DNA from 2 places in the Streptomyces sp. NPDC008121 genome. Region 1 is predicted to be linked to the other one. Evidence: riboswitches for the same ligand, from Rfam matches in the RefSeq annotation. Region 1 holds a riboswitch; the other holds the start of a gene.

The links. A riboswitch is a leader RNA that binds a small molecule or an ion and turns the genes downstream of it on or off. The one in region 1 is predicted to bind cyclic di-AMP.
Positions count from the first base shown of each region.
Region 2: another riboswitch for cyclic di-AMP. It lies ahead of ACFZBD_RS14375 (peptidoglycan DD-metalloendopeptidase family protein); the one in region 1 lies ahead of ACFZBD_RS07655 (transglycosylase SLT domain-containing protein).

Region 1 is NZ_JBIBHT010000002.1:468,442-474,215, forward strand. It holds gene ACFZBD_RS07635 (carboxylesterase family protein) at 1-104, opposite strand, end outside; gene ACFZBD_RS07640 (phosphocholine-specific phospholipase C) at 407-2,446, shown strand; gene ACFZBD_RS07645 (hypothetical protein) at 2,501-3,073, opposite strand; gene ACFZBD_RS07650 (helix-turn-helix transcriptional regulator) at 3,070-3,516, opposite strand; cyclic di-AMP (ydaO/yuaA leader) riboswitch at 3,873-4,058, shown strand; gene ACFZBD_RS07655 (transglycosylase SLT domain-containing protein) at 4,063-4,965, shown strand; gene ACFZBD_RS07660 (hypothetical protein) at 5,033-5,774, opposite strand, start outside.
Region 2 is NZ_JBIBHT010000004.1:16,735-22,508, forward strand. It holds gene ACFZBD_RS14370 (PrsW family glutamic-type intramembrane protease) at 1-235, shown strand, start outside; gene ACFZBD_RS14375 (peptidoglycan DD-metalloendopeptidase family protein) at 388-1,503, opposite strand; cyclic di-AMP (ydaO/yuaA leader) riboswitch at 1,515-1,662, opposite strand; gene ACFZBD_RS14380 (SpoIIE family protein phosphatase) at 1,913-2,992, opposite strand; gene ACFZBD_RS14385 (MFS transporter) at 3,396-4,616, opposite strand; gene ACFZBD_RS14390 (pyridoxal-phosphate dependent enzyme) at 4,613-5,587, opposite strand.

The DNA of each region.
Region 1 (5,774 bases):
GCGGCGTAAGGGATTCCGAGCGTGACGCGCAGCCCGTTGGTGAGCGTTCCGCCGACCTCGCCGGTCTTCGTCGCGACGGTCGTACGGGCCACTGAGACACCCACAGGCGGTCCCCTCCGGTTCGCCGCCGGACGGTCCGACGGGCAGCACAGGCTCCCATGGGCGCCGGGGCCAGGCAATCCGATATCCCGCACGTCGGCGACACCCCCGCCTCGCCCGGCCCGCACGCAGGCACAAGGGCATTGGTCGTCCGGCAGACCAATCCGGGCGGCGGGGTGAGCCGCACCGCAGCGGCCGACTCGTATGTTCACCAAAGACTTACCGCACGGTCGTATACCTTTGGGCGGCCCTCCCCCATTCTTTCCCCGGTGTGCCGCTGGGGCACCCGGGGACCGAGAGGCGGGGCATGACTCCCATCAGCCGCAGGGGATTCGTCGGGATCGGAGCGGGGCTCGGCGCGGGCCTGGTGGCCGGCGCGGGGGCGCCGGGGGCCTCGGCGTCGACGGCCCTGGCCGCGGGCGCCACCGGCACCATCACGGACGTGAAGCACGTCGTCGTTCTCATGCAGGAGAACCGCAGCTTCGACCACTACTTCGGCCGATTGCGCGGTGTCCGCGGCTTCGCCGACCGGGCCGCGGGCAATCTGCCCGGCGGCTGGGGCACGTTCAACCAGCCCAACTGGGGTGCCCGGCAGTATCCGTGGAAGCTCAGCGCCACGCCGCCCGCCGGGGGCGTCGACGGCGAGACGCTGGCCCAGTGCAACGGCGACCTGCCCCACAGCTGGACCTCGCAGCACGCGGCCTGGAACAAGGGCCGGATGGACAACTGGGTGCTGGGGGTCGGCAACACCCGCACGCTGGGGTACCTCGACCGGAGCGACATCCCCTTCCACTACGCCCTCGCCGACCACTACACCGTCTGCGACGCGTACTTCTGCTCGGCGCTGAGCGCCACCGGCCCCAACCGCACCTTCCTGTGGAGCGGGCGGATCGACGCCTCCAGCAAGGACGGCGGGGAGGAGTCGGGGCTCACCTGGGAGACGTACGCCGAGGCCCTGCAGCGCGCCGGGGTGACGTGGAAGGTCTACCAGAACGCGCAGGACAACTACGGCGACAACGGCCTGGCCTACTTCAAGAGGTTCACCGACGCCCGGCCCGGCGACCCGCTGTACGACCGGGGCATGGGGTCCGTGCCCAAGGTCACCGGTTCGACGCCGGACGACATCGCCGCCGCCATCCGTGCCGATGTCGTCGCCGGCACGCTCCCCCAGGTGTCCTGGGTCGTCGCGAGCGAGGCGTTCTCGGAGCACCCGTACGCCCCGCCCGGCGACGGCGCGCACTTCGTTGACCTGGTGTACCGCGCCCTGGCCGCCGACCCCGAGGTCTTCGACGGGACGGTCCTCTTCCTCAACTACGACGAGAACGACGGCTTCTTCGACCACGTGCCGCCGCCGGTCGCCCCGCCGGGGACGCCGGGCGAGTACCTCGACGGCGTGCCGATCGGCCTCGGCTTCCGGGTCCCGATGGTCGTCATGTCCCCGTGGACCCGGGGCGGCTGGGTCAGCTCGGAGGTCTTCGACCACACCTCCGTCCTGCGCTTCATGGAGACGTGGACGGCGGCCATCGGCAAGCCGGCCGCCTGTCCGCACATCAGCGCCTGGCGCCGCAAGGTGACAGGTGACCTCACGGGGGTCTTCGACTTCGCCCGGCCGGTGTACGGGGTGCCGTCGGGGCTGCCCTCGACCGCCAAGGTGATCGGGCAGTCCACGTGCGGTCCGCTGCCGAACCCGGTTCCGCAGGACAACGCGCTGCCCGCGCAGGAGCCGGGCACGCGTCCGGCGCGCGCCCTGCCGTACCAGGTGAACGGCAATCTGGACCGGTTCGAGTTCGGGACGGGGGGCAAGATCCTGGCCTGGTTCTCGATGACGAACCAGGGCGAACAGGCCCGGCGGGCCGCGCACTTCACGATCCACCCGCACCAGCACCGGGACACGGCGGCCTGGCAGTACACCGTGGATCCGGGCTCGACGTCGTCGGACTACTTCAACATCGGGACGGGCTCGGGGTCGGGGAAGTACGACATCTCGATGATGGGCCCGAACCGCTTCCTGCGCCGCTTCATCGGCGACGCGTCCAAGGCGGGCCGGGCGGTCGAGGTGGCGTCCCGCTTCGCGACGGAGCCCGGCACCGGGAAGACCGCCGTCTACTTCAGGCTGACCAACGGTTCGGCGGGCCCGGTGACGTTCACGATCCGGTCGAACGCCTACCGCTCGGACGGCCCGTGGACGTACACGGTCGCGGCGAACTCCTCGCGCGAGGACCACTTCAACGCGGTGGCCTATCACGGGGGTTGGTACGACTTCACCATCCTGGCGGACATCGACGGCACCTGGTCCCGCCGCTACACCGGCCACATCGAGACCGGCGCGCCGAGCGTGACGGGCTAGCTTGGGCTCGGCGCGGGGCTCGGGCATCCGGGTACGGCGCCGGGCTCGGGCGGGTCAGGTGTGGGCCGGGGCGAGCGGCGCGCGCTTCTTGTTCCGGGCCTCCGCGACGGCGTACGCGCATCCCGGCAGGACCAGCAGCCCGCTCGCCCACAGGGGCATCCGGAACAGCGGGTCGACGCCGGCGAGGCTGTCGGTGATCACCAGCGCCGGCAGGCCGACGACGAGCGCGACGAGCCAGCCCTTGCCCAGCCCCAGGGAGCCTCGGCGCAGCTCCAGCGCGACGGTCGTCACGGCGATGGCGCCCCAGAAGGCCGTCCGGCCCGGGGTGACGTCCACGCCCGGCGTCCAGTGGCGCAGGTGGGCGAGCAGCAGCAGGAGGCCCGCCATGAAGGTGATCATGGCGGCGAGGCGCGCCGCGCGGCGGTGGAGCGGCCTGCGCGCCCGGGCCCAGGAGGCGGCGAACGCCGTGACGTCCTCGCCGACGACGTCACGCGGCGTGCGCCCGGCGGCCTCGGCGTCCTGGAGGTGCGCGGCCAGCTCGGCGAGCATGTCGCGGAGGGTCGCGTCGTCGATGCCCCGGTACTCCCAGTTGCTGCGGCATATCGCGAGTATGCGTTCGGTTGTCATGTGGTCTTCTCCCCCGTGGGTGCGTCGGTGTCGGGCGGCTCGCCGGTCCCGGCCGCCGCTTCGGCCCGGGCCTCGGTCGGGGCCCGGTCGGTGGTCGCGGTCAGGATGCGGCCGGCCTGCGCGGAGAACTCCCGCCAGACGGTCCGCCCGCTGTCCAGTTCGGCCCGGCCGGGGCCGGTGAGCCGGTAGTACTTGCGGGGCGCGCCGCCGCTGGAGGACGGCGCGCGATAGGACTCGACGAGCCCGGCCCGCTCCATCCGGGCGAGCAGCGGATAGATGCTGCCCTCGCTCACCAGCTCCAGGCCGCTCTCCGTGAGCGCTTCGACGAACTCGTAGCCGTAGCGCGGCCGTTCGCCGATCAGGGAGAGCAGGCACAGGTCGAGCACCCCGCGCAGAAGCTGACTGCGCCGCTGGTCACCGGCGCCCGGCAGCTCCTTTGTCATGCGGTGCATGGTAGTGGTGACTACCTTGCGCCGCAAGACAGCCCTTTCCAGGCCCACCACCCCCCGGAGCTATCGCCCCAAAAGGGATATTCAGGTTTATTGGCCGCATAACCTTATTGTTCTGCACACTCCGGAGAACAAGCGATAAAGAACGACATTACTTACTCAGTGACGTGAATCACGGCGATGCGTGGAACCGTGCCCACCCACCCGTCGATTCCGTACCGCGCAAGGAAGTTCGGCACCGCCCGGCGCTCGATCGAGGGCCACGTCACACAAGGCGCGCGCATTCCGCAATTAACCGCGTCATCGGAGACTTGTTTTCGCCGACATTTCTCGCCTACGGTCACCTGCATTCGGACGGATCGCCGAATCCTGCCACCGCCCGAAAGACCACCTATTCACCCGTCGGCAGGAGCGGGGGACCCACTTTTCTCTCCGGTTCGGGATTCCGGATCGGATCGGGGTGAAGTCGCACGCGTGCGGCCGGGCATCTCCAGCTCGAACCCGACAGCTCACCCCGCAGGCGCCGGAGAGGAACCCATCATGCCTGCACACGGTAAGCACCGGCGCCCCAAGCACCGAACCCTCACCCGCGGTCTCACCCTGGCCGGCACCGGCGGCGCGGCCCTGGCCCTGCCTCTGGTCGCGACGGCCGCCGCCCACGCCGCGCCCGCCCCGGCTTCCGGGACCCCCACCGCCATTGCCGCGGAGAAGACCGTTTCCAGCGCCGCGGAAAAGATCAAAGAATCGATTCCCGCCGCTGCCGCTTCGACCGCCCGCACCTATACGGTCGCGTCCGGTGATTCCCTTTCCTTGATCGCACAGGAACAGGGCGTCCGGGGCGGCTGGAAGGTGCTCTACAACATCAACCGAAGCGTTGTCGGTGACAATCCGTCACTTATCCACCCGGGTCTCGAACTGACGATCCGCAAGCAGGCGGCCGCCGCACCCAAGGCCCCCGCGAAGGCCAAGGCGACGCAGCCCAAGGCGAAGGCCAAGGCCAAGCCGAAGAGCGCGACGAGCACGAGCACCGAGCGCGCCAGCCGCTCGCAGGAGCGCGGCGCCGCCCCCGTGAAGGCCGCCCAGCCGGCCGCTCCCGCCGCCGCGCCCACCGCCCCGCGCTACAGCAACGACCTCGACGGCTGGATCCGCGAGTCGCTCGACATCATGGCCTCGTACGGAATCCCCGGCAGCTACGAGGGCATCCAGCGCAACATCATGCGGGAGTCCTCGGGCAACCCCCAGGCCATCAACCTCTGGGACTCCAACGCCGTGAAGGGCACCCCCTCGAAGGGCCTGCTCCAGGTGATCGAGCCGACCTTCCTGGCCTACCACGTCCCCGGTACGTCGATGGACCTCTTCGACCCGGTCGCGAACATCACCGCCGCCTGCAACTACGCGGCCGACCGCTACGGCTCAATCGACAACGTCAACGGCCCCTACTGATCCTCCCTTCGGAGACGGACACGGCGGGGCTCCCGGCCGCTCGGGGGCCGGGAGCCCCGCCGTCCGCTCAGCGCGCGATGTCCGCCGCCGGGCCCATCACGATGACCGGCTCCTTCATCGGGTCCAGGGCGCGCAGGAGCTCGGGCATCACCTCGCGGGCGAGCGAGACGCACGCCTGGGTGGGCCCGCCGTGGTCGACGTGGATCCACACCCCGCCGCCCTTCGCCGCCCCGAGGGGCCGCTTCTTGTTCAGCGGACTCGTCCCGGGGATCCGGTTGTAGTCGATGGCGATCACATAGTCGAAGGAGCCTTCCAGCGGCTCTCCGGCGAAGCCCGCGCCCTGGAGGGCGAACTCCTCGTCCTGGTCGTACGGCAGCAGTGAACCGGGGTCCGGGAGCCGACCGCCGGCGTCCCCGATACGGAACACCCCGATGGGTGACCGCAGATCGCCGGCCACATGCTCGTCGGTCCAGCCGCGCAGCGCGTTGTGGGCGGGCCACGGGCCGGCGACACGGTTCCAGCGCCTGCTCGGGTCGCGTTCGTAGAGGACGGCCTCGGCCTCGTTGGTGGTCGTCGTCGCGCCGAGCACGACCAGGGCCTGGGTGGTGCCGGCGGGGAAGGCCGCACGCGTGGACGGACCGACTCCGGGAAGGCGGTCGACCCAGGCGGGTTCCGGCCTCGGGGCCGGAGGGCGATGGGGTACGGAGTCGTGGTCGCCCGGTGGTCCAGCCGCTCCCCCGGCGGGCGGCGGGGGCGGGGCTCCGGTACAGGCGGCGAGGAGCAGCGCCGCGCACAGGGTGGTCGTCAAC
Region 2 (5,774 bases), on a different contig from region 1:
GGCGGTCGGGGAGTACGAGGCGTTCGCGACGACCCTCGCCTTCCTGCGCCACCGGGCCGAGCGGGGCGCGGCGGAACCGGACTTCGCCGCCCGCGAGCAGGAGCTGCTGCACCACCTCTGGCACCGCAAGGCGGTCGCCTCGCCCGCGCTCACGTACGCGGCGCGGGCGACCGGGCAGGTGTGGGCGCCGCCGCAGTACCTCGACTACAGCGGCTACAACCCCTATCGGAGCTGACGCGGTCGACGGCGGGACGCTCAGGCCCCTCGCGCGCAGCCGAGCGGTCGGACGGTCAGGCCCTCGCCGCGGAGTTCAGGCCCTGGCCGCGGTCGTTCAGGCCCCGCGGACTTCAGGACCTGGCCGCGGTCGTTCAGGCCCGCGGGCGATGGTCAGAGGTTCAGGCCCTTGTCGCGCAGCCAGGCGGCCGGGTCCACGCCGGAGCCGCCCGGGGTCTTGACCTCCAGGTGGAGGTGCGGGCCGGTGACGTTGCCGGTGGCGCCGACGCGGCCGATCGTCTCGCCGGTGCCCACCGACTGGCCCGCGGAGGCGGTCATGGAGGACAGGTGGCAGTACCAGACCTCGGTACCGTCCGCGAGCTCCAGGACGATGCGGTAGCCGTACGAGCCGGACCAGCCTGCCGACTTGATGGTGCCGCCGTGGACGGCCTTGACCGGGGTGCCGGTGGGGGCGGCGAGGTCGAGGCCCGTGTGGTAGCCGGAGGACCACATCGAGCCGGACTCGCCGAACGTGGAGGTGATGACGTACGAGGAGGTGGGCAAGGCGTAGCTCGCGGCGAGCTTGGCCAGGCGCTCCGCCTCGGCCTTGGCCGCCGCCTCCGCCTCGGCCTTCTTCTTCGCCTCTGCGGCGGCCTTCTCCGCGGCGCTCGCCTTGGCTGCCGCTTCGGCGGCGGCCTTCTCGGCGGCCGCCTTCTCCGCCGCGGCCTTCTCGGCGGCGTCGGCGGAGGCCTGCTGCTGCTCGGCCTGCTGGAGGATGCGGGCGCGCAACGCCTCGCCGGCGTCGGCGGTGGACGCGGAGGCGGAAGCGGCGGAGGCGGATCCGTTCGCGGAGCCGGCCGTCCCGGTCGCCTCGGCGGGCAGGGCGAGGGTGGCGGTGAGCGGCTGGAGGTTGTCCGTACCGGCGCCGTCGACGCCCTCGGTTCCGCCGGTGCCGTCCGCGATCAGTTCGCCGACGCCGGGCAGTTCGGAGGCGTCGGGGAGGTCGAGGTCGGGAAGGGAGATGGAGACGGCCGGCTTCTCCTGGGCGGTGGCCAGGCCGCCGGCGCCGACGGCGGCGATGACACCGACGCCGAGGACGGTGGAGGAGCGGGCGAAGCCGGAGCGCTGCTTGACCACGCGGTGGCGGCCACCGGAGCGGGCCTGCTGGCGGAGGGAGTCCTCGGTGGGATTCCACTCCTCCCACGCGCCGGTGTCGTTGTCCGTCCCGGCGGCACCCGAGGCACCGAACGCGTCGAAGGGGGCTTCGGGGGCAGGGGTGTTGGACGCCACGGAGGCGTGCTCCTTTCCTTCCTTCTCGCCTACCGGGTTAGCTGACGGGTTCGGAGCAGGAAGGTCTCCTACGAGCACTGCCGCACAGGTGCGAAAGCGCCCGATTCACCCCAAGTAGTGGTTCCCCGGTTCCTTTTCAGGATTCGGCGCGTGCGCACGGTGCCGTCTCTAACGACGGCTGGGACGACCGCGCTGCGTTATCGAACGTTAATAGACAGGGGGTCTGTATTCCAAGCTGTTCCTACTGATCGTTCATGGGATTGCGGGGTAATGGCCCGACTTGCCCCCCACATGACCCTGTTTCAGTGAAAAGGCGCCGACGAAACCGAATCTGATGTTTCGTCAATTGTTATCGGAGCGGGACCTTTCGATCACAGATGGTCACCACAGTCGGCGTCACCGCAGGCCGTCACGGCACCACCGGCATGGTCCGGCGCCGCTCCGGCTGCCCGCGTGCCGGGCGGCTCACCGCCAGCAGCGCCATGTCGTCCGTCGTCCCGCCGCCCGTGTACCGCCGCACGTCGTCGACGAGCGCGTCCAGGAGCTCCTCCGGTCCGGGGAAGATCCGGCCGGCCAGCCGCTCGGCGGGATCGTAAAAGGTGCCGTGGGCGTCGCGCGCCTCGGAGAGGCCGTCGGTGTAGAGGAGCAGCGTGGCGCCCGGCGGGTACGGCGTCTCGTCGGCCCGGTCCGGCCAGGCGGCCAGGTCGCCCATGCCGAGCGGCAGCGCGGCCTGGCTCGGCGCCAGCATGGTCAGGCCGCCGTCGGTGTAGAGCATCAGCGGCTCCGGGTGCCCGCGGTTCACCACCCGTACGAGACCGGCGCCGCGCGGGATCTCCGCGAGGACGGCGGTGGTGAACCCCTCGGCGGCGTCCAGGCCGGTCCGCCGGGTGCCCTCGCGGGCCAGGGCCCGTTCCAGGCGCTGGGCCACGCCCTCCAGCGTCGACTCCTGCTCGGCGGCCTCCCGGAAGGCGCCGATGACGACGGCGACGGCCTCGACCGCGTCCATCCCCTTGCCCCGTACGTCGCCGACCACGACCCGTACGCCGTAGGGGGTGTCCTGGACGGCGAACAGGTCACCGCCGATGAACGCGTCGGCCTGCGCCGCCTCGTAGCGGGCGGCGACCTGCAGCCCGCCGATCCGCTCCGCGGGCGTCGGGAGCACGGCCTTCTGCGCCGCTTCGGCGATCACCCGCGCCGACGCCAGCCGTTCGCCGCTGCGGCGGACGACCCGGTTGATCAGCAGGGCGAGCGCGGCGACCGTGATGACGGTGAGGGTCTCGGTGAGGGCGGGGACGTCGGTGACGGTCCTGTTGTAGAGGTGCAGTCCGACGGAGGCGAGGACGGCGGCGATGCCGGTGAGCAGGGTCGTCAGCATCGAGAAGAGCGGCGCCGCGATGAGCGGGGCCGCGGAGAACAGCGGGGCGGCGGTGTAGGCGGGCGGGGTCGCCAGGTCGAAGACGACCCCTCCGGCGATGATCAGCGGGGGCAGGGCCCGGACGAACCGGCGGGCCCGCTCGGCCCGCGAGGGCGGACGCGGGCGGGGGTCCGGGCGGAGGTGGGGAAGGCCGTGCGGGCCCGATTGCGGACGGGAGCGGCCGTGCGAGGGGGCGTTCGAGGCCGGACGCGGGCGTTCGTGCGGGCCCGGGCGCGGATGCCCGGAAGCCCCGTTCCCCGCCGCTCGCTGCCCCACCTGTGCTCTCCTGCCGGATCCGTGCACGGCGCCGGACGGTACCGTGCCCTTCCCAGCGTGCCGGTCGCCGCCGCGGGCGGCGACCCCGCGCCGCCGAGTGGAGTACGGCACGCGGCCGCCCCGGCCGCCCCGGCCGCCCCGGTAGCCCCGGTAGCCCCGGACAGCGTCCGGAGAGCGCCGGCCCCCCGTCGGGGCGTACGGCTCAACCCGTCGCCGCCAGCCGGCCGCTCCGGGCCAGGGCCCCGATCGCCACCGCGCAGCCGAGACCGACCGCGGCCAGGACCAGCCACGGGGTGGCGGAGCCGCCGGCCACGTCGAGCAGCGCCCCCGTCCCCAGGTTCCCGAGGGTGATGCCGATCCCGCAGACGGTGTTGTACAGGCCGTAGTGGGTGGCGACCCACCGGCCGCCCGAGAGGGCGACGACCGTGTCCATCTCGTACGGGTAGAGGACCGCGTTCCCGAGCGCCAGGACCGCCGCGCACAGCAGCAGCCCCGCCACCCCCGGCACCCCGGCCGGGAGCAGGAAGGCGGTGCCCATCAGTGCGAGGCCGAGGACCAGGCAGCGCTCCCGGGTCAGCCGGCGGCCGCACCAGGCCGTGATCCGGAGCTGGCCCGCCAGGGCGACGAGCGCCGAGATGACGAACAGGGCGGTGGTCGGCGCCGTGCCGTCCGCCGCGAGCGGCAGCGCGAGATAGACCTGGAAGGACAGGACGTACGAGCCGGTCATCGCGAGCGAGAAGAGCCAGAAGGTCCGGTTCGCGAGCACGGTACGGAACTGGCCCCGCCCGCCCCCGGCGTCCGGAGCCGCGTCCCCCCGGGCCCCGGCCCGTACCGGCAGGTGCCGGAGCTGCACCACCGTCAGGACGGCGAAGAGCGCCGCCGCCACCACGCACGTCAGCCGGAAGGAGACCCCGGTCAACGCCACCCCCACCAGCGGCCCGAGCAGGATCCCCGCCTGGTAGTGGATGTTGAAGAGGGCGAACGCCTCCACGCGCCGCTCCCCCGCCTCCGCCGCCAGGTACGCGCGGACGGCGGGGTTGAACAGCGCCCCCGCCAGTCCGGTCGCCACCGAGGCGGCGATCAGCACCGGCAGCGACTGGGCGAAGGCGAGCGCCCCGAAGCCGGCCGTCCGCAGCGCGCAGCCGGCGACGATCAGCGGCTTGAAGCCGAGCCGGTCGGCGAGGGCGCCGCCGATCAGGAACATGCCCTGCTGGGAGAGGTTGCGGGCACCGAGGACGAGCCCGACCGACCAGGCCGCCATGCCGAGCCCGTCGGCGAGATGCGCGGCGAGGTACGGCATCAGCATGTAGAAGCCGAGGTTGATGGTCAGCTGGTTGACCAGGAGCAGCCGCACGGCCGGGTCGAACGTACGGCTCCGCTTCCAGATCCCGCCCTCGGCGGGGGCCGCGGTCGGGGCGCTCATCGGACCCGCTCCAGCACGCGCCGGGTCCAGCCGGTGACCGGCACACCGCTCTCGTACGCCGCCGGTTCCTCCCGTACCGGCGCGTCCAGCAGCCCGTGCGCCGCGCAGAACTCGTCGCTGAACACCGAGTCGAAGTACCGCTGCGGCCCGTCGGGGAAGACGGCCGCGATCCGCGTGCCGCGCGGCCGGGTGCGGGCCAGCCAGCCCGCGACGAGGGCGACGGCGCCCACGCTCCAGCCGCCCGTGGCGAACTGCCGGGCCGCCAGCCGCCGGGCCGCGCGGACCGCGTCCTCGGGGCCCACCCAGTGGACCTCGTCGAAGGCGCCGTGGTCGACGTTGCCCGGATGGATGGACGAGCCGAGACCGCGCATCAGCCGTTCGCCCGCCGGGAGTCCGAAGACGGTGGAGCGGACGGAGTCCACGCCGACCAGTTCGAGGGCCGGGCTGCTGGTGGCGCGCAGCGCGCGGGAGATGCCGGCCGAGTGCCCGCCGGTGCCGACGGCGCAGACGAGGACGTCGATCCGGTCGAGCTGGGCGGAGAGTTCGGCGGCGAGCCCGGCGTACGACTCCGGGTTGTCGGGGTTGCCGTACTGGTCGGGCCACCAGGCCGGGGCGCCGTCGGCGCCGCGCAGGCGCCCCAGCAGCTCGCCGACCCGGTCCATGCGGGCCTGCTGCCAGCCGCCGTCCGGCCGGGGCTCGGGGACGACGTGGACCCGGGCGCCGTGGGCGACGAGCATCCGCTCGACGATCGGTTCGAGGCCGGGGTCGGTGACGACGTGCACGGGGTGGCCGTGCAGCACGCCCGCGAGCGCGAGGCCCAGGCCGAGGGTGCCGGAGGTGGATTCGACGATCGGTGCACCGGGCCGCAGCACACCAAGACGTCGGGCCTCACCGACCATGTGGAGGGCGGCGCGGTCCTTGATGCCGCCGAAGTTGAAGCCTTCGAGCTTGGCCCAGTAGCCGTCGTCCATCCGGAGGACGGGGGTGTTGCCGACGGTCTGCGCGGCGAGGGCGGGATCCGGCAGGGATGTACCGGGCAGAGATGTACCGGACAGGGAGACGCAGGGCAAGACGGTGCCGGGCAGGGCTGTGCCGGAGAGCAGGTCGTTCATCAGGGGTACGTCCTCGAGGTGGTGTGCCGAAAGGGAGCCTGGTCGT